DNA from 4 places in the Arthrobacter sp. YAF16 genome. Region 4 is predicted to be linked to each of the others. Evidence: riboswitches for the same ligand, from Rfam matches in the RefSeq annotation. Region 4 holds a riboswitch; each other region holds the start of a gene.
What was found. Region 4 has a riboswitch for thiamine pyrophosphate ahead of thiO (glycine oxidase ThiO). Riboswitches for the same ligand answer to the same signal wherever they lie in the genome.
Positions count from the first base shown of each region.

Region 1 (5,044 bases), 430 kb from region 4:
GGCCCGGGAGACCCTTGAACTTCTGCCAGTCACCGGTGATCTTCAGGATCGCGGCAACCTGCTCGGACGGCTGTGCGCCGACGCCGAGCCAGTACTGGGCACGGTCCGTGTCGACCTCGATGTACGAGGGCTCTTCGGTCGGGTGGTACTTGCCGATCTCTTCGATGGCACGGCCATCACGCTTGGAGCGTGCGTCCATGACGACGATGCGGTAGTACGGTGCGCGCATCTTGCCGAAGCGCTTAAGGCGAATCTTTACGGCCACTTTTGTGGTCACTCCTGTTTCTGAAACGGGGTCGAGCCCGGCGTTCTGCACCCGTGGGGCGGGCCGTACTAGGGGGTTCTAAAAGGACAAGATCCGGACGCGGAGAGAGGGGCCACGCAGATCGAGTACCTGTTCATTGTGCCAGATCACCGCGCGGATTTCGACTTGACGCCCTAGGGCTGCGTGTCCGGGCACTTTTTCGAGCCGTCGGCTTGGGCGCGTCAGGAGGTCCAGACGTAGAGCCCGGCCTTGGTGGCGGGGTCAACGCCGGCAGCGAGTTCGGCGAGCTGGCGGACATAGCGGGCGGCCTGGTCGGCACCGAAGGGCATGTCCTCCTCCGCGGCCCAGCCTTCGGCGACGTCCGCTAGGACATCACCCTCGCCCTCGGTCTCGTAGCTGAGCAACTCGGCCAGGGCACGGACCATGGCGGCCGGCACGCCCAACAGGGAGTCGCTGGCCACGTCCACCATGGCCAGCTCATAGTCGGCCCCGGCGGCATGCACGGCAGTCCCGGCCAGGTCACCCAGGCGTTCGACTTCGAAGTCGCTGATGTCCGGAATCCGGACCGCGCCGGGGGCGACCGCGGCGCCGCCGTCGAGGGCCGCTGCACGCTTGAGGGCGGCGTCATGGGTGGCGACGAAGATTTCAGTAAATCCCAAGGAAGTGCTCCTCATGAGGGTTGGCGGCGCTGGCCGCGTTTTTGGCGTCGCTTTCAGCCTATCCGCTCCAGCCCGGCCGCGCCCGGACCGGACATGCCCTGCCCCGGCCGCGAGCAATGGACATAATCCCACTATGTCCATCCCTGGCCGCGGCGGATGGACATGCCCGGCGTCCCGATCGGCGGACGGACATGACCGGGCGACCCCATGCCGCGCCCTGCCTCGCGCACTCCCGCCAGCGGAAATGCCCACCCCTGGCCGCGAGCAATGGACATAATCCCACTATGTCCATTCCCCGACGCGCACACAGGACATGTCCGCGGACCCTGCCGTCGAAAGTTGGACATGCCCGGAGTGGGCTTCGAGGATTGGACATGTCCAACGCTGGCGCTGCAGGCTGGGCATGTCCGGATGATCAGCGGACGGCGACGCGGATGCTGTTGCGCCACGGATCCTCGAAGCGCAGCTCGGCTCCGGTGTGGTGCGACTGGACGCCCGCGGTCTTGAGGCGGTCGGCGAGGGCGCCGACGTCGTCGCCGGACGGTACTTCAACCAGCACTTCGCCGAGGCCGAGGGTGTCACGGCGGGGGCCGGCGCCGCGGCTGTTCCAAACGTTCATGGCCATGTGGTGGTGGTAGCCGCCGGCTGAGACGAAGAGCGCCTGGCCGTGCCAGCCCGCGGTCTTCTCAAAGCCGAGGGTGCCGACGTAGAAGTCGTGCGCGGACTGCACGTCGCCGACCTGCAGGTGGACGTGCCCGACGCCGGCGTCGGCCTCGCGCTGCCCGGCGAGCGACGCCTCGGTGAGGTGCTGCTCGAGGTAGCGCTGCGGCGGCAGGGCCAGGCTGTCCATCACGACGTTCTTGCCGTCCCAGGACCAGGCTTCGCGGGGGCGGTCCCAGTAGAGCTCGATACCGTTGCCCTCCGGGTCATTGAAGTAGAAGGCCTCGCTGACAAGGTGGTCGGCGCTGCCGGTGAAGGATTGCGGCTCATACTGCGCGGCGGACGCGACGGTGGCGGCCAGCGAGGGCTGGTCCTCAAAGAGAAGGGCGGTGTGGAAGAGGCCGGCTTCGCCGCGGGAGGGCAGGTTCAGCCCGGGTGCCGGTGCCAGGTGGACCAGCGGCTTGAGCTTGCGTCCGAGGTAGAGCCCGCCGTCCTGCTCGGCAACGATGTCGAGGCCGAGGGCGCGCTGGTAGTAGTCCGTCATCAGCTTCATGTCGCCGACCTTGAGCATCACGGTGCCCATGGTGAGTTCGGCAGGAAGGAGATCCTGGGTGCTGGCTTCTACGGTCATTGAAACGCTCCGGTGGTTCTGTGGCCCCCGACCTTCGGCGACCCTCGTAGAGTTAAATTACTTGAAGCTTCAATTTATTCCTAATGGCCGGGGATGCTCCCCTGTACCAGTTCGCCGCGGAGCACGATGCCCCTGAGCTCGCGCAGGGTGCCGAGATTCCCGCGCGGATCCTCGGCGCAGACCAGGACGTCGGCACTGGCACCTTCTGTGATCGCGTCGGCTCCGAGCCAGTCGCGGGCGGCCCAGGCCCCTGCGTCGAGGGCGGCGCCGGCGGGGAGCCCGGCGCCGTGCAGGGCCTCAAGTTCGTCGACGATGCGCCCGTGCTTGATCACACTCCCCGCGTCCGTCCCGGCGTAGATGGCGACCCCGGCCTCATACGCCTCGAGGATCCGTTCGGCGCGGCGTTCCCAGAGCCCCAGCATGTGCGCCGCGTAGCGGGGGAACTTTGCCTTGGCCTGGGCCGCGATGTCCGGGAAAGTGGCGATGTTGATCAGGGTGGGGACAATCGGGACACCCTGTTCGACGAAGCGCGGCAAGTGCCGGGGAAGCAGCCCGGTTCCGTGTTCGATGCAGTCGATGCCGGCGTCGAGCATGTCATCGAGGGTGTCCTCCGCGAAGCAGTGCGCCGTGACGCGGGCGCCTTCGTCGTGGGCGGCCCGGACCGCGTCCCTGACGCTCCGGGCCGGGAAACTCGCAGCGAGGTCGCCGGCGTCGCGGTCGATCCAGTCCCCCACCAGCTTGACCCAGCCGTCCCCCGCGCGGGCCTGCTTGCGTACGGCCTCCACGAGGTCCTCGGGTTCCACCTCGACGGCGAAGCCCCGCAGGTACCGCCGCGTCCTGGCGATGTGCCGCCCGGCGCGGAGAATGCGTGGCAGCTCGCGCCGTTGCTGGATCCAGCGGGTGTCATGAACGGCGCCGGCGTCGCGGACCAGCAGGGTACCGGCGTCGCGATCGGTCAGGGCCTGCCGCTCGGCAACGTCCTCGGGAACATCCCCGCCGGGTCCGAGCCCGATATGGCAGTGCGCATCGACCAGCCCGGGGATCACCCAACCGTCCAGGACCAGGTCCGGCGCGGCCGCGGGGCGCCGGAAGGTCAGGCGGCCGTCCACGGCCCACAGCCCGCGCCGCTCTTGGTCGGCTCCGGTGAGGACCGGGCCGCTGAACTCGATGATGCCGCTCATGGCCTAAAGCCTAATCCGCATCGCGATCCGCGGGCCAAGCCCGCCCAGCCCCCCAGCCCCTCGACGGCTTCCCGTCGGGCTGTGGTAGCTTCGTCTACGACCACACGGGTGCCCTTGCAGGGGCTGAGATCGGGCTGACGCAGCCTGCGACCGTTGAACCTGTCCGGGTAATGCCGGCGAAGGAAGTGAGTATCTCTTTGAGCGCAACAAATCCACAGCAGAGCCCTGCCCAGAATGGGAACAGCGCCGCAGCAGCTACCGTGACGCAGTCCCTGAAGTCGCATGCCCTCGCGTACGTCGAGGACGGCGGGATCCGCGTCCCGGTAACCGAAATCGCCCTGGCACCGTCCCCTGGCGGCGTCGGGAATCCTCCGTTCCGGGTCTACCGCACCGCGGGCCCGGGCAGCGACCCGGTGGTGGGACTCGCCGCTTTCCGCCGTGACTGGATCGCCGGGCGCGCGGACACGGAGCCGTACAGCGGCCGGGAACGCACTCTGCTCGACGACGGCAAGTCCGCGGTCAGGCGCGGCGCCGCCTCGGCTGAATGGCGGGGCGCACCGCCCGAGCCGCGTCGCGCCGTCGAAGGCCGAACGGTTACCCAGATGCATTATGCGCGGCACGGCATCGTGACACCGGAGATGCGTTTCGTCGCGCTGCGGGAGAACTGCGACGTCGAGCTTGTCCGCGGCGAAGTCGCCGCCGGCCGGGCCATCATCCCAAGCAACATCAACCACCCGGAGTCCGAGCCGATGATCATCGGGAAGGCGTTCCTGGTGAAGATCAACGCGAACATCGGCAACTCCGCGGTAAGCAGTTCCATCGCCGAGGAGGTCGACAAGCTCCAATGGGCCACGCAATGGGGGGCGGACACGGTGATGGACCTTTCGACCGGGGACGACATCCATACGACCCGCGAATGGATCATCCGCAACTCGCCCGTCCCCATCGGCACCGTCCCGATCTATCAGGCACTGGAGAAGGTGAACGGCGAAGCAAACGCCCTGACCTGGGAGATCTTCCGTGACACGGTGATCGAACAGTGCGAGCAGGGCGTCGACTACATGACGATCCACGCCGGGGTGCTGCTGCGGTACGTCCCGTTGACCGCCAACCGGGTCACCGGCATCGTGTCCCGCGGAGGTTCCATCATGGCTGGGTGGTGCCTCGCACACCACCAGGAGAACTTTCTCTACACGCATTTCGACGAGTTGTGCGAAATTTTCGCCCGCTACGACGTCGCCTTCTCACTCGGCGACGGCCTGCGGCCGGGGTCGACGGCGGACGCCAACGACGCTGCCCAGTTCGCCGAACTGGACACCCTGGCGGAGCTCACGCAACGGGCCTGGGACTTCGATGTCCAGGTCATGGTGGAGGGCCCGGGACACGTGCCGTTCCACCTCGTCCGGGAAAACGTGGAGCGCCAGCAGGAACTCTGCAAGGGCGCGCCCTTCTACACGCTGGGGCCGCTGGTCACGGATATCGCACCGGGCTATGACCACATCACCTCGGCGATCGGCGCCACCGAGATCGCCCGCTACGGGACCGCCATGCTGTGCTACGTCACGCCGAAGGAGCACCTCGGCCTGCCCAACAAGGACGACGTGAAGACCGGCGTGATCACCTACAAGATCGCCGCCCACGCCGCCGA
Region 1 covers NZ_JBFRDC010000001.1:1,215,159-1,220,202, reverse strand. Annotated here, with positions in the region: gene rpsP (30S ribosomal protein S16) at 1-265, opposite strand, end outside; gene AB4Y91_RS05650 (hypothetical protein) at 487-924, opposite strand; gene AB4Y91_RS05645 (VOC family protein) at 1,340-2,215, opposite strand; gene AB4Y91_RS05640 (amidohydrolase family protein) at 2,296-3,396, opposite strand; TPP riboswitch at 3,491-3,598, shown strand; gene thiC (phosphomethylpyrimidine synthase ThiC) at 3,567-5,044, shown strand, end outside.
Region 1: it holds a riboswitch for thiamine pyrophosphate, as region 4 does, so the genes downstream of both, thiC (phosphomethylpyrimidine synthase ThiC) here and thiO (glycine oxidase ThiO) in region 4, are expected to answer to the same signal.

Region 2 (5,044 bases), 510 kb from region 4:
AGCCGCGTTCGTCGATATCGGACGCGGCCGCAACGCCGTGCTGTACGCCGGCGAAGTCAACTGGGACGCCGTCAACCTCGAAGGCAAGCAGCGGCGGATCGAAAATGCGCTCAAGTCCGGCGACTCCGTGCTCGTCCAGGTCACCAAGGACCCGGTCGGCCACAAGGGTGCCCGCCTGACCAGCCAGATCTCGCTGCCCGGCCGTTACCTGGTGTACGTGCCCGGCGGTTCCATGACCGGCATCTCCCGCAAGCTGCCCGACGTCGAACGCAACCGGCTCAAGCGGATCCTCAAGGACCGCCTGCCGGAAGACGCCGGTGTCATTGTCCGCACCGCGGCCGAGGGCGCTTCGGAAGAAGAGCTGACGCATGACATCAACCGGTTGCGAGCCCAGTGGGAGGGCATCGAAAGCCAGTCCACGTCCACCAAGATCCTCGCCCCCGAGCTGCTCTACGGCGAACCTGACCTGACCATCAAGGTGGTCCGCGACGTTTTCAACGAGGACTTCTCCAAGCTGATCGTCTCCGGCGAGGAAGCCTGGGACACCATCGAGGCCTACGTCACCTACGTGGCACCGGACCTGGTGGGCCGGCTTGAGAAGTGGACCAAGGACACAGACATCTTCGCTGCGTGGCGCATCGACGAGCAGATCCACAAAGCACTGGACCGCAAGGTCTTCCTGCCCTCCGGCGGCTCGCTCGTGATCGACCGCACCGAAGCCATGACCGTGGTGGACGTCAACACCGGCAAGTTCACCGGCAGCGGCGGCAACCTCGAGGAAACCGTCACCAAGAACAACCTCGAAGCGGCCGAGGAAGTCGTCCGGCAGCTGAGGCTGCGTGACATCGGCGGCATCATCGTGATCGACTTCATCGACATGGTGCTGGAATCCAACCGCGACCTCGTGCTGCGACGCATGGTGGAGTGCCTAGGCCGGGACCGGACCAAGCACCAGGTTGCCGAGGTGACCTCGCTGGGCCTCGTGCAGATGACCCGCAAGCGGATGGGCACCGGGCTGCTCGAAGTCTTCGGCGAACAGTGCGAGGCCTGCGCCGGCCGCGGCATCGTCACCCACGACGAGCCCGTGGAACACCGCCGTGCCAACACCGTCGCCGCAGAACACCACGTCCCGCGGACCGAGCACCAGCCCGCCGCACGCAGTGAGCGCAAGCGTCGCCGCGGCAAGGGCGGCCAGGGCGGCGAAGCCATGCCGTCCGCACCCGTCGCCGTGCACGCCGAGCCCACCGAGGCGGAGCGCCACGCCAAGGCAGAGGCGACGCGCGCCGCGCTGGCCAACATCGCCGCCGCGGCGCACGCTGCCCACCTGCACGATGGTGAAGCGACAGCAGCTCCCGACGCCGAAACCCGCCAGGCCGCGCTCGACGCCGCCGTGGAACTCGCTTCGTCGGAGGAGGCAGCGGGTCGTCCCGCGGCCGTGCTGACCTTCGGCGGCGAACAGGTTGCCTTGCCCTTCGTCGAGCACGCCGAGGAAACCCCGCAGCCCGCGCTGACCCTGGACCTGCTGACCGAAGCGTTCGCCCACCTGGGCGACGCCGAGACCGGCAAGCCAGCCGCCGCGGCTCCGGTTGCCGAGTCGCCCGCAGCCGAGGTTCCCACGGCCGAGCACGCGGCGGAGCACGCTGCGCCTGCAGCTGCAGCGCCGTCCCGCGCCACCCGGGGCCGCGGCCGCGCCAGGACGGCGCGGATCCAGCCGCCGAGTGTACGTACCGCCGAGGCCGAGGCCCCGGCCCCGGCTCGCCAGGAAGCTGCGAAGGCCCCCGCGGCCCAGGCGCCGGCCCGCCAGGAAGCCCGCAAGGCTCCTGCGGCCCAGGCCCCGGTACGCCAGGAAGCCCGCAAGGCCCCTGCGGCCCAGGCCCAGGCCCCGGACACCACCGGACCCCGACGGGTGCGCCGGAACCGGAGCGCCAGCCGAGCCCAGGGCGCCGCCAACGAGACGTCCGTGCAGCAGCGCGAGACCGCTCCGTCGGTTGAGGCCGTCTCGGTCCATGAGGCCAAGGCCCCGGAGCCGGCGAAGGTGGCCGCCAAGCCCGCCGCCAACGAGCCGATCATCCTCGGCGTCGGCGTCCCGGCGTCGGAGCTCTAGGACCAAGCAGGCACCACCACTCGCGGGTTCCGTCCGGGATCGACGTAACATCACGTCGACCCCGGACGGAACCCGCGAGTGCGTTAAGGGGACGGGCTGAAATTTAGCGGGGTTGCCGGCGAGGAACGCTAGGCTGGGGGACTGACACGGGGTGCCGCGCATCGAGCCGGCTGAGATCCAGACCCGTTGAACCTGTCCGGTTAGCACCGGCGAAGGGATGTCTCTTGTCTTCAACAACCCAGCCTGCATCTAGCCGAACCTCAGCCTTCCTGCAGTCCGTCTTCCCGGAGCCCGACGGCGGGGCCTCAACGCCGCCGCGGATTCCGCGGGTGCTGGCCATCGCGGGCTCGGACCCCTCCGGCGGTGCCGGCATCCAGGCCGACCTGAAGAGCATTGCCGCGAACGGCGGCTACGGGATGGCTGCCATCACAGCCCTGACCGCCCAGAACACCCAGGGCGTCCGGTCGGTGCATGTACCGCCGGCAGCGTTCCTGACCGCCCAGCTGGAGGCCATCAGCGACGACATCACCATCGACGCCGTCAAGATCGGTATGCTCGGCGACGACTCGGTGATCGACGCCGTCCGGGCCTGGCTCGAAAAGGTGCGCCCCGGCGTCGTGGTCCTGGACCCGGTGATGGTGGCGACGAGCGGCGACCGGCTGCTCCAGGAATCGGCCGAAACCGCGCTGCGGGCTCTCCTGCCACTGGCGGACCTCATCACACCGAACCTGGCCGAGCTGGGCATGCTGCTGGGGGAGCCGCCCGCCGCGGACTGGGCCAGTGCGCTGGAACAGGGCAAGCGGCTCGCGGCCCTGGCCGGCACCACGGTTCTGGTCAAGGGAGGCCACCTGCCGGCCGGCGGAGCCCAGAGCGACGGCGCCCAGAACGACGGCGGTTGCCCGGACGCGCTCGTCAACACCGGGGGAGTGCTCGGCCAGCAGACGGTGGTGGTGCCGGGCGAGCGGATCGACACCCGCAACAGCCACGGCACCGGCTGCTCGCTGTCCTCGGCTCTGGCCACGGTCCAGGCCCGGACGGGGGACTGGGAGGCAGCGCTGCGGGAGGTCAAGCCGTGGCTGCTGGGTGCGTTGCGGGAAGCCGGACGCCTGGAGGTCGGATCCGGCAACGGCCCCGTGCACCACTTCCACCACCTGCAGCACGCTGCGGCACCCCAGCTTCCTGCCGAGGGCGAGTTCGCCACGCTGCTGGCAGGGCACGCGGCGGACGGGCTGGACGCGATCTACGGCCTGGACTTCATTCGGGGGCTCGCGGACGGTACCTTGCCGGAACCCGAGTTCGCCTACTACCTCGGCCAGGACGCCCTGTACCTCAACGGCTACTCCCGGGTGCTGTCCCGCGCGGCGGCCCTGGCGCCGTCGGAAGCCGAACAACTCTTCTGGTCCCGCTCGGCGCAGCAGTGCCTCGAAGTCGAATCCGAACTGCACCGGAACTGGCTGGCCGGCCGCGCCGTCGAGACCCAGCTGGGACCGGTGACCAAGGCGTACGTGGACCATCTGCACGCGGCATCGCTCGCCGGCAGCTACGGCGTGCTCGTGGCCGCGGCGCTGCCGTGCTTCTGGCTCTACGCGGAGGTCGGCGCCACGCTGCATCGCGAGTTCCTCGCTGCCGGCGCACCGGCAACGCATCCCTACGCGGAGTGGCTGCGCACCTATGCGGACGAGGCCTTCGCGGAGGCGACGCGGCAGGCGATCAGGTACACGGACGCGGCGGCCCGTAGAGGCTCCGAGGCGGAACGCAGCGCCATGGCGGTGGCGTTCAGGCAGTCCTCCCGCTACGAGGTGGAGTTCTTCGACGCGCCGAGGCTGCACGCCTGAGCCGCGCTACGCGAAGCAGCCGGTAGGATAGTTGGGCGCGGTTCCGGAAGTCGCTGCGGCACCATAACTTTGGCCCCCGGGCGCAGGGTGTGGCGTCCGTCACGCACTACCTGCCGGGACCAGCCTCGTTTGCGGCCGAAGGCAAAATTAGCGTAGTCTAGATCTTCGGTGCTTACGCCAACACTTGGGTTATGACCTTGAGGAACAGTTCACCCGTATTACGGGCAGGACTTTTCCGCAGGATAGCTCATGGGTTCCCCCGGGGAATCCACCGGCGTTGAGGCACAGCGTGAGCCGGTCCAAGCATTTGGGCCCCAGGTTCCGCACGCAAATCTAGTAATAAACGTCGAGAGAAGTGAGTTCCCCAGTGGTGTACGCGATTGTCCGCGCAGGCGGCCGCCAAGAGAAGGTTTCCGTTGGAGACTTCGTTACCCTGAACCGCGTCCCCGGTGGAGCCGGCAGCACTTTTGAGTTGCCCGCACTGCTCCTGGTGGACGGTGACAAGGTCACGTCTGCAGCCAAGGACCTGGCCAAGGTAACGGTTACGGCTGAGATCCTCGAAGACCTCCGTGGTCCGAAGATCGTCATCCAGAAGTTCAAGAACAAGACCGGTTACAAGAAGCGCCAGGGTCACCGTCAGGAACTGACCAAGGTCAAGATCACCGGTATCAAGTAACTAACGTTACTGTTCAGGTTTTCAGCAGATTCCCCAGAATTTTAAAGGCAGGCATTTCTAATGGCACATAAAAAAGGCGCGAGCTCCACTCGCAACGGTCGTGACTCCAACGCCCAGTACCTCGGCGTCAAGCGCTTCGGCGGCCAGGTAGTTTCCGCAGGCGAGATCATCGTCCGCCAGCGTGGCACCCACTTCCACCCGGGCGCCGGCGTTGGCCGCGGCGGCGACGACACCCTGTTCGCACTGACCCCCGGCGCTGTCGAGTTCGGCACCCGCCGTGGTCGTCGCGTTGTGAACATCGTGGCTGCTGCAGCTGCAGAGTAACAACAAGTTCTAAATCGGTGGGGCGGACCAGTAGGTCCGCTCCACCGGTGTTTTAACCGCATTACAATCATCTTGGGCCCCTTGCGGGCCCGAGGAACAGCACTG
Region 2 covers NZ_JBFRDC010000001.1:1,301,169-1,306,212, forward strand. Annotated here, with positions in the region: gene AB4Y91_RS06085 (Rne/Rng family ribonuclease) at 1-2,104, shown strand, start outside; TPP riboswitch at 2,242-2,339, shown strand; gene AB4Y91_RS06090 (bifunctional hydroxymethylpyrimidine kinase/phosphomethylpyrimidine kinase) at 2,374-3,939, shown strand; gene rplU (50S ribosomal protein L21) at 4,307-4,615, shown strand; gene rpmA (50S ribosomal protein L27) at 4,676-4,939, shown strand.
Region 2: it holds a riboswitch for thiamine pyrophosphate, as region 4 does, so the genes downstream of both, AB4Y91_RS06090 (bifunctional hydroxymethylpyrimidine kinase/phosphomethylpyrimidine kinase) here and thiO (glycine oxidase ThiO) in region 4, are expected to answer to the same signal.

Region 3 (5,044 bases), 750 kb from region 4:
GCCTTGAGCCGCTGCGCCGGGTTTCCGTGTGAGCCGACACCGCGGGCTCGCCGGGCCATGCCGATGGTCTGCCATTCCTCGGCCATGAGCCCCACCAGCCGCATCGCGGCCAGGGTGCCCAGCACGAAGCGGTGCGGCAGCTTCGCCTGCTGCGCCAGGGCGTCGGCCAGGTCCGTCGGGTCCGTGCAGCTCATCAGCAGCACCGCCGGCAGCGCGATCGCGAGGCCGCGCAGCAGGAAGCCCAGCCCGAGCTGCAGCGAGCCCTCGCTGATGGACCAGATGCCGACGTCGAGCAGTATCCTGCCATGGTCCGGGGCCAGGATCGCGGTGCTCCAGCCGCCCACGGCGGCCGCGAGGATCAGCGGCCAGCCGCGCTGCCAGAGCAGGGCCAGGGTCAGGCCCGCCAGCGGGAACAGCAGCAGTTCGAAGGCGAGCGCCACGGACGCGGACACCCAGTCGATGGACAGCGCCAGCGCGACCGTGATGAGCACGACGCCGGAGAATTTCGCCAGCGGGTTGGCGCGGGTCAGCAGAGCGTGGTTTCCGCGCAGGGTCAGGGCGTCCCTCATGGCGCCGCCACCCCCGGATTCGTCCTGCCGGGTAGTCCCGGCGCGCCCGACTGCGGTGCGCCGAGCTTCAGCTCGGTGCCGCCCAGGACCTCGCTGAACTCCGCGTCGTGGGTCACCGAGACCACCGCGGTCCCGGCGTCGAGAAGCTCGGAGAGGAAGGAGGCCAGTTCCGCCCAGGTGTTGGCGTCCTGGCCGAAGGTGGGTTCGTCCAGCACCAGCACCTGCGGGTGGGCAGCCAGCACGGTGGCCACGGAGAGCCGCCGTTTTTCCCCGCCGGAGAGCGTGTAGGGGTTGGCGTCCACGAGTTCGCGGAGCCGGAGCCGTTCCAGCAGCTCGTCGACCCGCTCTTCGCCGCGGCCCAGCTGGCGGGGACCGAACATCAGTTCGTCCAGCACCCTGCCGGTGACGAACTGGTGCTCGGGTTCCTGGAACACCGTGCCGATCCTGGCGATCAACTGCTGGGCCCTCCATTTGTACGGATCGATGCCTGCGCCGGCGCTCAGCTCGGTGGTGGCGGACACCGCGCCGGAGACCGGGGAAAGCAGGCCTGCCAGGGTCAGGGCGAAGGTCGACTTCCCGGCACCGTTGGGGCCGGTGACGGTCAACGCCTGGCCGGACCGGACCCGGGCCGTGATGCCGGACTGCACCGGGACGGGTGTTACCGTGCTGAAGCCCCGCAGCAAACCGGTGCGGCGGGGCCGTTCGCGGGACACGGCCAGTTCCTCTGCGGCCAGCAGCAGCTGGCCGGCCCCGGGGTCCCCTTCCGGTCCTGTTCGGCCGCGGCGGGCCCGGGTGGCGGGCACATGGCCCGGCACCCAGACGCCGGCGGAGATGAGCATGTCCCGCGCCCGCTCCAGGACCAGGTCCGGGGGCCCGTCCAGCAGCACGGCGGAGTCCGTGGCGGATCCGGGCTGCAGCACGACGATCCGGTCCACAAGGTCTTTCCAGACAGCAACCCGGTGCTCCACCACCACCAGGGTGGCCCCGGTCTTGTCCAGGCACCGTCCCACGGCGTCGCGGACCTCCAGGACACCGGCCGGGTCAAGGTTGGCGGTGGGCTCATCGAGGAGCAGCAGCCCGGGCCGCATCGCGAGGATCCCGGCGAGCGCCAGCCGTTGCTTCTGGCCGCCGGAGAGCGACGACGTCGGGTGATGCAGCGGCAGGCCGCCCAGCCCGACGTCGTCGAGCGCCTCCCCCACCCGCCGCCAGATGTCCGCCGGGGGGACCGAGAGGTTTTCGGCCCCGAAGGCCACGTCGTCGCCGAGCCGCGACAGCACCACCTGGGTCTCCGGGTCCTGCTGCATCAGCCCGGCCCGCCCGCGCCGGGCCCTGGGCGGGGCTCCGTCGATCAGCAGGCTGCCGGTCTCATCGGAGTCCTCGGCATCAGCGGAAGCAGCAGCGGACGCGGCTGCCGCAGTGCTGTCCCCCAGCACACCGGCCAGGGCGTGCAACAGCGTGGACTTGCCGGCGCCGGACGGGCCCAGCAACAGCACGCGCTCGCCCGGGCGGATGTCCAGGTCCAGGCCGCTCACGGCGGCCCGGGCCCGGCCGGCGTGCCGCCAGCCCCAGCCGCGGGCGCTGACCGCGGCCGGGCGTACGTCGTCGACAGACCTCATGCGTGTGCGGGCATCAGGAGAAGACGGGTTCCGATGCCGCCTTGCGGGACCCGAACGAGGCCAGCACCCCGGTCTTGGCCAGGCCGCGGGTGGCGAGCCAGGACAGTCCCCCGGCAATCACCGCTCCGGAGATGGCGCAGAAGACGATGTAGGCGAGCTTGTCACCGGTTTCGTACGCGATGTTCCAGCCCCAGGGCAGGAAGGAGTCGTTCAGGCCGCAGAACAGGCCCGCGCCGGCACCGGCCAGCAGGGACACCGGAAGGTTGAACTTCTTGTACAGGAACGCGGCAAAGATGAGTTCGGCGCCCAGGCCCTGCAGGATGCCGGAGATCAGCACGGTGGTGCCGTACTGCGAGCCCATGATCAGCTCGCCGGTGGCGGCCACCGCTTCGCAGAACAGCGCCGCCCCGGGCTTGCGGATAACGAGCATGCCCAGCACCGCCGGGATCATCCAGCCGCCGGCGTAGAGCCCGGTCAGCGGCGGGTAGACCGCGTTGAGCGGGACGGAAACAAGGTTGGAACCCTGGGACCAGGCCCAGAAAATCACACCGCCGGCAACAGCGATCAACGCGGCCACCACAATGTCGACCACGCGCCAGCTGTATTTGCCGGTGGTCAGTGTCTGCTTCGCAGAAATGTCAGTCATATCGTCCTCCTGAGGAACAGGAGGGGAGGGTGCTCCGGCGGCACCGCGGCCTTCGCCACGGGTGCCGGGCACCCTGAGAACTCGACTCCCTTGCGCCGGTACTAACCGGATCAGGTTCGAGGGTCTGCGGCTGTCCGCACTCTCAGCGCCCACCTACGGTTACCTTGGATTTCTCCAGTGATGCCCGACGGCGGCGCTCCCCTGTCGTATCTAAATCGCCCTTGTGGGCTGGCTCAGTTTACACCCGGCGGCACTCCCAAGTGACTCGCAGTCGTTGTCGTTTTGAGGGCTCATAACGGCAACAACTGCGAGTCAGTTGGGCTTGCGCGGCGGCGGCCACCTAACGGAAGCTGAGTCCCATGACCGACGCACCAGTGCCTTCCCCCGAGTACGACCCGGACTCCGCGGAACCACAGCCGCCGGGATCCCTGGCCGCGCTCATCGGCCGCATCCTGGCCGAAATCGACGAACTGCAGTTCCGGTCCTTCAGCAAGGACGACGCGCTGGACCTGGGCCTCCTCCTGGTCCAACTCGGCCGCCAGCGCTCCTACCCGATCGCCATCGACATCAGCAAGGGCGATCAGGTCCTCTTCCACGCCGCACTGGAGGGCGCCACCCCGGACAATGAGCGCTGGATCAAGGCCAAACAGCGCACCGCGGTGCGGTATGAAGTCCCGTCGCTGCTGGTGGGCCTGCGGGCGCGTGCTGCCGGTCAGAGGATCGAGGACAACGCCTGGTTCGACCAGCGGGAGTTTGCAGCCCACGGCGGCTCGTTCCCCATCTACCTGCGCGGAACCGGGGTGGTAGGCACCGTCACGGTGTCGGGGCTGCCGCAGAAGGACGACCACGAGCTGGTGGTCGAGGCACTGACCGAAATCCTCGGCCGCCCGGGGACGCTAGGCTAGGGGAAGCCCTGTTTCCTCCCGCAAGGAGTACGAAGTATGAACATCTTCATCAAACTGCTTGGCACCGGCGTCAGCCTCCTCGCCGGCTTCGTCGGCACCAAGGTAGTCGACACCGTCTGGGAAAAGACCACCGGCAACAAACCGCCCAAGGGCCACGACGACGACGTCCCCACCACCCTGCGCCAGGCCCTGACCTTCGCCCTCATTTCGGCCTCGGTCAGCGCCATCATCCAGGTCCTCGCCAACCGCGGCACGCAGCGGGCGATCACCCGCTTCGCCAAGACCCAGGACCTGGTCTAAGCCATATCGCCGCCGGCGGCGTTACTCGTCGTCGTCGTCCGTGAATCCGCGCTTGCCGGCCGCCTGCTGCACCACGGCTTCCAGCTCGTCGGCGCTCAGCAGCTCGGGGTGCAGGTGCTTGGTGCGGTAGCCGGCGCGGCCAACCATGTGGGCGGAGACCGGCACTGTGAGCAGCTGGAAGATCCACGCGACCACCAGCACCGGCCACACCCACCAGGTGCGCAGCTGCAGCCCCACGGCGCAGAGCAGCAGGAAAAGCCCCAGCACCTGCGGCTTGGTCGCGGCGTGCATCCGGCTCATGAGGTCGGGGAACCGCAGCAGGCCGATGGCCGCGCCGAGGGACATCAGCGCCCCGACCACCATGAACACAGCCGAGACGGTGTCGATTACGGCGTCGGCGGAAATCGTGTCAGGACTCATTGGGCTGCTTCCTCCGGTCGGCCACGAATCGGGCCACCGTCACCGAACCGACAAAGCCGATGATCGAGATGGACACCAGCAGCATCAGGTTGTTCAGGTGCCGGTTCACGGCCATGTCGATGCACAGCGCCGCGCCTAGGATGGCCAGCAGCACGTCGGCGGCCAGCACCCGGTCCAGCAGCGAGGGCCCCCGCGCGATGCGGATGATCGCGCCGGCCGCGGCGAGCGACAGCACGACCGCGGTAATGGTCAAAACCAGCGGCATCATGCCCCGGCCTCCTGCTTCAGTGCGGACAGTTCGGCCCTGGTGCCCATGATCCGGATCAGCCCGGCCTCGGTGTCGCGGACCTCCTTGCGGAGCTTGGCCGCGTCCTCGGCGTCTCGGACATTGATGCCGTGGATGTAGAGCGTGGACGTGGACCTGTCCACCTCCACCACCACGGACCCCGGGATCAGGGAGATGACGTGTCCCGTGGCGGTCACCAGCAGGTCTGAATGGCTGCGGAGCGGGACGGCTATGACGGCGCTGATCACCCGCGGACCACGGACCACGGCCAGGTACAGGACCTGGAAGCTGGCCGCCACGAC
Region 3 covers NZ_JBFRDC010000001.1:39,274-44,317, reverse strand. Annotated here, with positions in the region: gene AB4Y91_RS00195 (energy-coupling factor transporter transmembrane component T family protein) at 1-569, opposite strand, end outside; gene AB4Y91_RS00190 (ABC transporter ATP-binding protein) at 566-2,185, opposite strand; gene AB4Y91_RS00185 (ECF transporter S component) at 2,199-2,831, opposite strand; TPP riboswitch at 2,901-3,044, opposite strand; gene AB4Y91_RS00180 (heme-degrading domain-containing protein) at 3,191-3,736, shown strand; gene AB4Y91_RS00175 (DUF4235 domain-containing protein) at 3,773-4,036, shown strand; gene mnhG (monovalent cation/H(+) antiporter subunit G) at 4,058-4,456, opposite strand; gene AB4Y91_RS00165 (monovalent cation/H+ antiporter complex subunit F) at 4,446-4,724, opposite strand; gene AB4Y91_RS00160 (Na+/H+ antiporter subunit E) at 4,721-5,044, opposite strand, start outside.
Region 3: it holds a riboswitch for thiamine pyrophosphate, as region 4 does, so the genes downstream of both, AB4Y91_RS00185 (ECF transporter S component) here and thiO (glycine oxidase ThiO) in region 4, are expected to answer to the same signal.

Region 4 (5,044 bases):
TGCGGATGGTGTTCCGGCTTTTGGTCGCCAGGACGCCCGTGATCGAGTGCGGATACATGAACAGGGCCAGCGCGGAACCAAGCGCCAGGGTCCAATACGCGGAGTAGCTGGACGCCCCCGGGATGAACGCGCCCGCCGGTTTGCCCGTCGCCGGATTGACCGCTCCCAGCTTCGCCTCGGCGGAGTCGAAAATGGTACCCCACCCGCCGAACTTGATAGGCAGGTAGATCACCGCCACGATCACGGCCAGATAGATCAGCAGGTCCTTCACGACGGCGATCAGGGCAGGAGCGCGCAGGCCCGAGGTATAGGTATACGCGGCCAGAACCACGAACGCGATGATGAGCGGCAGGTCGGTCAGCAGCGCGTTCTCAGCACTGCCCAGGCCGAGCACTGTGAGTACGGCCTTGATGCCCACGAGTTGCAGGGCAATGTAGGGCATGGTGGCGACGATGCCGGTGGCGGCGACCGCAACGGTAAGGGCCCTGCTGCCATACCGGCCGCCAACAAAGTCCGCCGGCGTGACGAAACCGTGGCGGTGCGAGACGGACCACAGCCTGCTCATCAGCAAAAACACGATCGGATAGAGCACGATTGTGTACGGCACCGCGAAGAAGCCGCTCACGGCTCCGGTGGCCCACATCGCCGCCGGGACCGCCACGAAAGTGTAAGCCGTGTAAAGATCCCCGCCGAGCAGGAACCAGGTCACCCAGGTACCAAAGCCCCGGCCGCCCAGTCCCCATTCGTCGAGGCTATGCAGCCCTGTCGTTTCTTCCCGCCTCCACCGCGCGGCAAAGAAGCCGAGGACCGCCACCAGGACGAAGAGGATGATCACAATAGTGAGGGCTATGCCGTTGACCGGCCGGTCCGGTGCCGCCAGCGGCACGACCGCCCCGTTCACCGCTCCTCCCCCGCAGCGGCCGCCCCGCGGACGGATTCACGGCGACGGCGGTCCTCCCTGGTGACCAGCCAGTAGGAGATCCCCACCAAGGCCGCGGTGACCGGGATCCATGCCATCTGATACCAGTAGAAATACGGGATACCCGCCAGCCGCGGTTCGTCGAAGGCGTACGCGGGCACAACCAACGGAACCACAATGGCGACGAGCAACAGGATTCCGGACACTACATAGGGACCCGGCTTGGCCGGCCCCCGCGTTGGCACATCAGGACTGGACATGGACGCCTCCTCACCGAGACGGGCCCCCGGAGCGGGAAGGCTTCCCGGGACGTGCCGGCGGCCTGCGGACCGTGCAGTGCAGCGGTCGTTACCCAACAGGATAGACACTGGATTTAGATCTTCAACAGTGCCTTTAGCCACCGATTGGCGAGGCGAACGGGCCCGGACGGAAGCGCCGCCGGGGCCGCTACAGGAACTCGGCGCGACCTTCCATCGCGGACGACGCGAGGGCGTGCTCGCGGCGCGGGATCCGGCCGGCCCGCCGCGCCAGCCGGCCGGCGATGACGGCGTGCCGGAACGCCTCCCCCATCAGCGCCGGGTCCTGGGCCCGGGTCACGGCGGTAGCGAGCAGCACTGCGTCGCAGCCCAGTTCCATCGCGAGCGCGGCGTCGGAGGCGGTGCCAATTCCTGCGTCGAGCACCACCGGCACCGAGGCACGGGAGACGATGAGTTCAATGTTGTGCGGATTCAGGATGCCCAGGCCGGTGCCGATCGGGGCGCCCAGCGGCATCACTGCCGTGGCGCCGAGGTTCTCCAGCCGGAGGGCCAGGACCGGGTCGTCATTCGTGTAAGCGAAGACCTTGAAGCCGCGCGCCACCAGCTGTTCGGTTGCCTCCACCAGTTCCAAGGCGTCGGGCAGCAGGGTGTGCTCATCCGCGATCACCTCGAGCTTCACCCAGTCCGTCTCCAGCGCTTCGCGGGCCAGTTCGGCCGTGAGGACGGCGTCCCGGGCGGTGAAGCATCCGGCGGTGTTGGGCAGCACCCGGATGTTGTGGTCCGCCAGCAACTGGAACAACGAGCCGCTCTCGGCCGGAGAGTAGCGACGCATGGCCACCGTCGTGAGTTCCGTTCCGGAGGCCACCAGCGCGGCTCCGAGGCCGTCCAGGCTCGGCGCACCGCCGGTGCCCATGATCAGGCGGGAGCCCAGTTCCACTCCGTCAACCGTCAGCAGATCCCGGCGTGCCTGCTGCGTTTCCTGCATTGCTGTTGCTTCCATGCCTTCTATCCTCCCTGTACTGCCGTAACGAGTTCGACGTCGTCGCCCTCGGCGAGCGCGGTCGCGTGCCACTGGCTGCGCGGCACCACCTCGGCGTTGCGGGCGACGGCGACGCCCAGTTTCCGGCCGTCCGTGGCCCGGCCGTCGGCGGCCAGCGTCCGGCCGGTCACCCCGCTGACCAAGGCGCTGATTGTGGCGCCGTCGGCGAGGGCGTGCTGCGCTCCGTTGAGCCTGATATTCATGCTGTCGTCCTGTCTTTCGCTGGAGCGTCCGCGGGTGAAGCGTCCCGCTCGGATGAGCCGGGGGCTGGAGAAACCGGGCGGCGGCTGGAGAAGCGGTCCGGGCGGAAGCCCTCCCAGCGCCGGTCCGGCTCTCCGTCCAGCAGCGCCCGGCAGATGGCGGCGGCCGCCGGGGTGAGCAGGACCCCGTGCCGAAAGAACCCGGTGGCAACGATGAGTCCCTCGACGTCCTGTCCGGATCCGGCGCTGGCCACGCGCCCCAGGAGCGGGGCGTTGTCCGGGGTCCCGGGCCGTGCCCGCGCCGTGGCCTCGAGCAGTTCCAGCTCGGCAACGGCCGGGACGAGCTGCTGGGCATCGCGCAGAAGCTGGTACACGCCGCCGGCAGAGACGGCGCCAGCCTCGGAGGGCGCATCCTCCCGCTGGGTTGCGCCGATCACGACCGTGCCGTCCTCCCGCGGGACGATGTAGACCGGAACCCCGCGGACCAGGCCCCGCACGGTCGAGCGCAGCAGTGGCCGGAGCCGTGCCGGGATCCGGAGCCGCAGGATGTCCCCGTAGACCGGACGCAGCGGCAGGGACAGTCCCCCGGGCAGGCCCTGCAGTTCCGCCGCGGCCAGGCCGTTGGCTACGACCGTCTCGCCGGCGCGGAGTTCTCCGCCGCCCTCGAAACGGATGCCGGCGACGCGGCCGCCCTGCCAGAGCAGCCCGGCCGCGCGGCGGGGCACGGCCGTGAACCGGCTGTCGGTGGCCAGCAGTGACCGAATCCTGGCCAGCAGCCGGCGCGGATCCACCTGGTGGTCGGCCGGGATGTCGAAGGCGCAGGAGATACCGGGGCTGAGCAACGGTTCGCGGCTGCGTGCTTCACGGACGGTCAGCGGCTCCACGGCCAGGCCGCAGGCCTGCTGCGCGGCCCGCAGGTCGGCGAGCGCCCGGCGGTCGGCCGCGTCCGCGCCGACGGCGAGGGTCGGCGTCGTGAGATATCCGGTGCCGCCGCCGTCAGTGCTGCCGCCGGCCAGGCCGGCGGCGAACTGCGGCCACAGCCCTGAGGCTTCCAGCATCAGGGCAAGGAGCTCCTCCTCCTGGTAGTGGAGTTCACTCACGGGCGCCAGCATGCCGGCGGCAGCCCAGCTGGCGCCGGTGCCGGGGGCGTCGTCGACCAGCGCGACGGTACGGCCCGAACGGCGGGCCTCCCAGGCGATGCCGTGGCCGATCACTCCCCCGCCGATCACGACGACGTCGTAATAATCCGAGGATGGGCCCGGTGGTGTGGCGGGTGGTGCGACGGATACGTCCATGGGTTCCTTCCCTACGCCGGTACTAGCCGGATCAGGTCAAGCGGTCGGCTCTGACGCCCTCTCAGCCCGTCGGCCGTCTGGCGGCCCGCGCGGGCTCCCGCGGTATGCGCCCAGTTTAGAGGAACTAGGCTTGGGGCATGAGCCAGGATGTCCACACCACCGCCCGCCTGTACCTGTGCACCGATGCCCGGAAGGAGCGCGGTGACTTCGAGGACTTCGTTGACGCTGCCTTTTCCGGCGGCGTCGACATCATCCAGTTGCGGGACAAGTCGCTGGAGGCGGCCGAGGAGCTTGAGCTGCTGGAGGTCCTGCACTCCGTGGCGCGGCGGCACGGCCGGCTCTGGGCGGTGAACGACCGTGCCGACCTGGCCTCACTGGCAGGGGCGCCGGTGTTCCACATTGGGCAAAAGGACATCCCGTTTGCCGCTGCCCGGGATTTCCTGGGCAAGGGCACCGTGATCGGCATGTCCACGCACACGCCGGAACAGGTGGATGCGGCCATCGCGGCGTCCCCGGGCCGGGGCGGGCTGGACTACTTCTGCGTGGGCCCGGTCTGGGCCACCCCCACCAAGCCTGGCCGCGCCGCCGTCGGGCTGGACCTGGTGCGCTACGCCGCCGCGGCGATCGGCCGGGCCGAGGCCGCCGATGTCGGGAAAGTCGCCGGGGTGGTGCCGTGGTTCGCGATCGGCGGCATCGACCTGGGCAACGTGGCGCAGGTGGTCGACGCCGGAGCCAGAAGGATTGTGGTGGTCCGGGCGATTACCGAGGCCGCTGATCCTGCCGGGGCCGCGCGTGCCCTGCTCGCCGCGCTCGACGCCGGGGCGGACGCCGACGCCGACGTCCACAGCGGCGCCGCGGACAACTAGCCGGCTAGTCCCAGCTCTGACATCCGACGGGAATGGGCGGCGGCAAGCTCGGCGGTCAGGGCGCGGGCGAGTTCACCGGCCCGGTCCTCGTCCGTGCCGGTCAGGCCGCCGAGGAAGGCGTGCTCCACGCTGACCCGCTGGGCCTGGGTAAGCGCTTCGCCGAGCAACCGCCGAGCCCACAGGGCCAGCCGGGACGCCAGCCGCGGATCGTCGGCGAGCGCGGCCTTGAGCCGGTCCCGCAGCACAACCGTCGCGTCCCCGGCCGCCTGGACCAGTTCGATCAGCCCGGCCGTCCCGGCGTCGACATAGCCCGAAATGGACCGGTAAAAGTCCGCGGAGACCGTGTCGATCACGTAGGCCTTCATGAGCGACTCGTGCCAGTCGGCGGGGCGGGTGCGCTCATGGAAGTGGTCCACCGAAGGCTGGAACGGCAGCATGGCCTCCTCCGCGTCAAGACCCATCTCCGCC
Region 4 covers NZ_JBFRDC010000001.1:788,726-793,769, reverse strand. Annotated here, with positions in the region: gene mctP (monocarboxylate uptake permease MctP) at 1-901, opposite strand, end outside; gene AB4Y91_RS03800 (DUF3311 domain-containing protein) at 898-1,179, opposite strand; gene AB4Y91_RS03795 (thiazole synthase) at 1,367-2,176, opposite strand; gene thiS (sulfur carrier protein ThiS) at 2,182-2,418, opposite strand; gene thiO (glycine oxidase ThiO) at 2,415-3,710, opposite strand; TPP riboswitch at 3,701-3,821, opposite strand; gene thiE (thiamine phosphate synthase) at 3,848-4,576, shown strand; gene AB4Y91_RS03775 (ferritin-like fold-containing protein) at 4,573-5,044, opposite strand, start outside.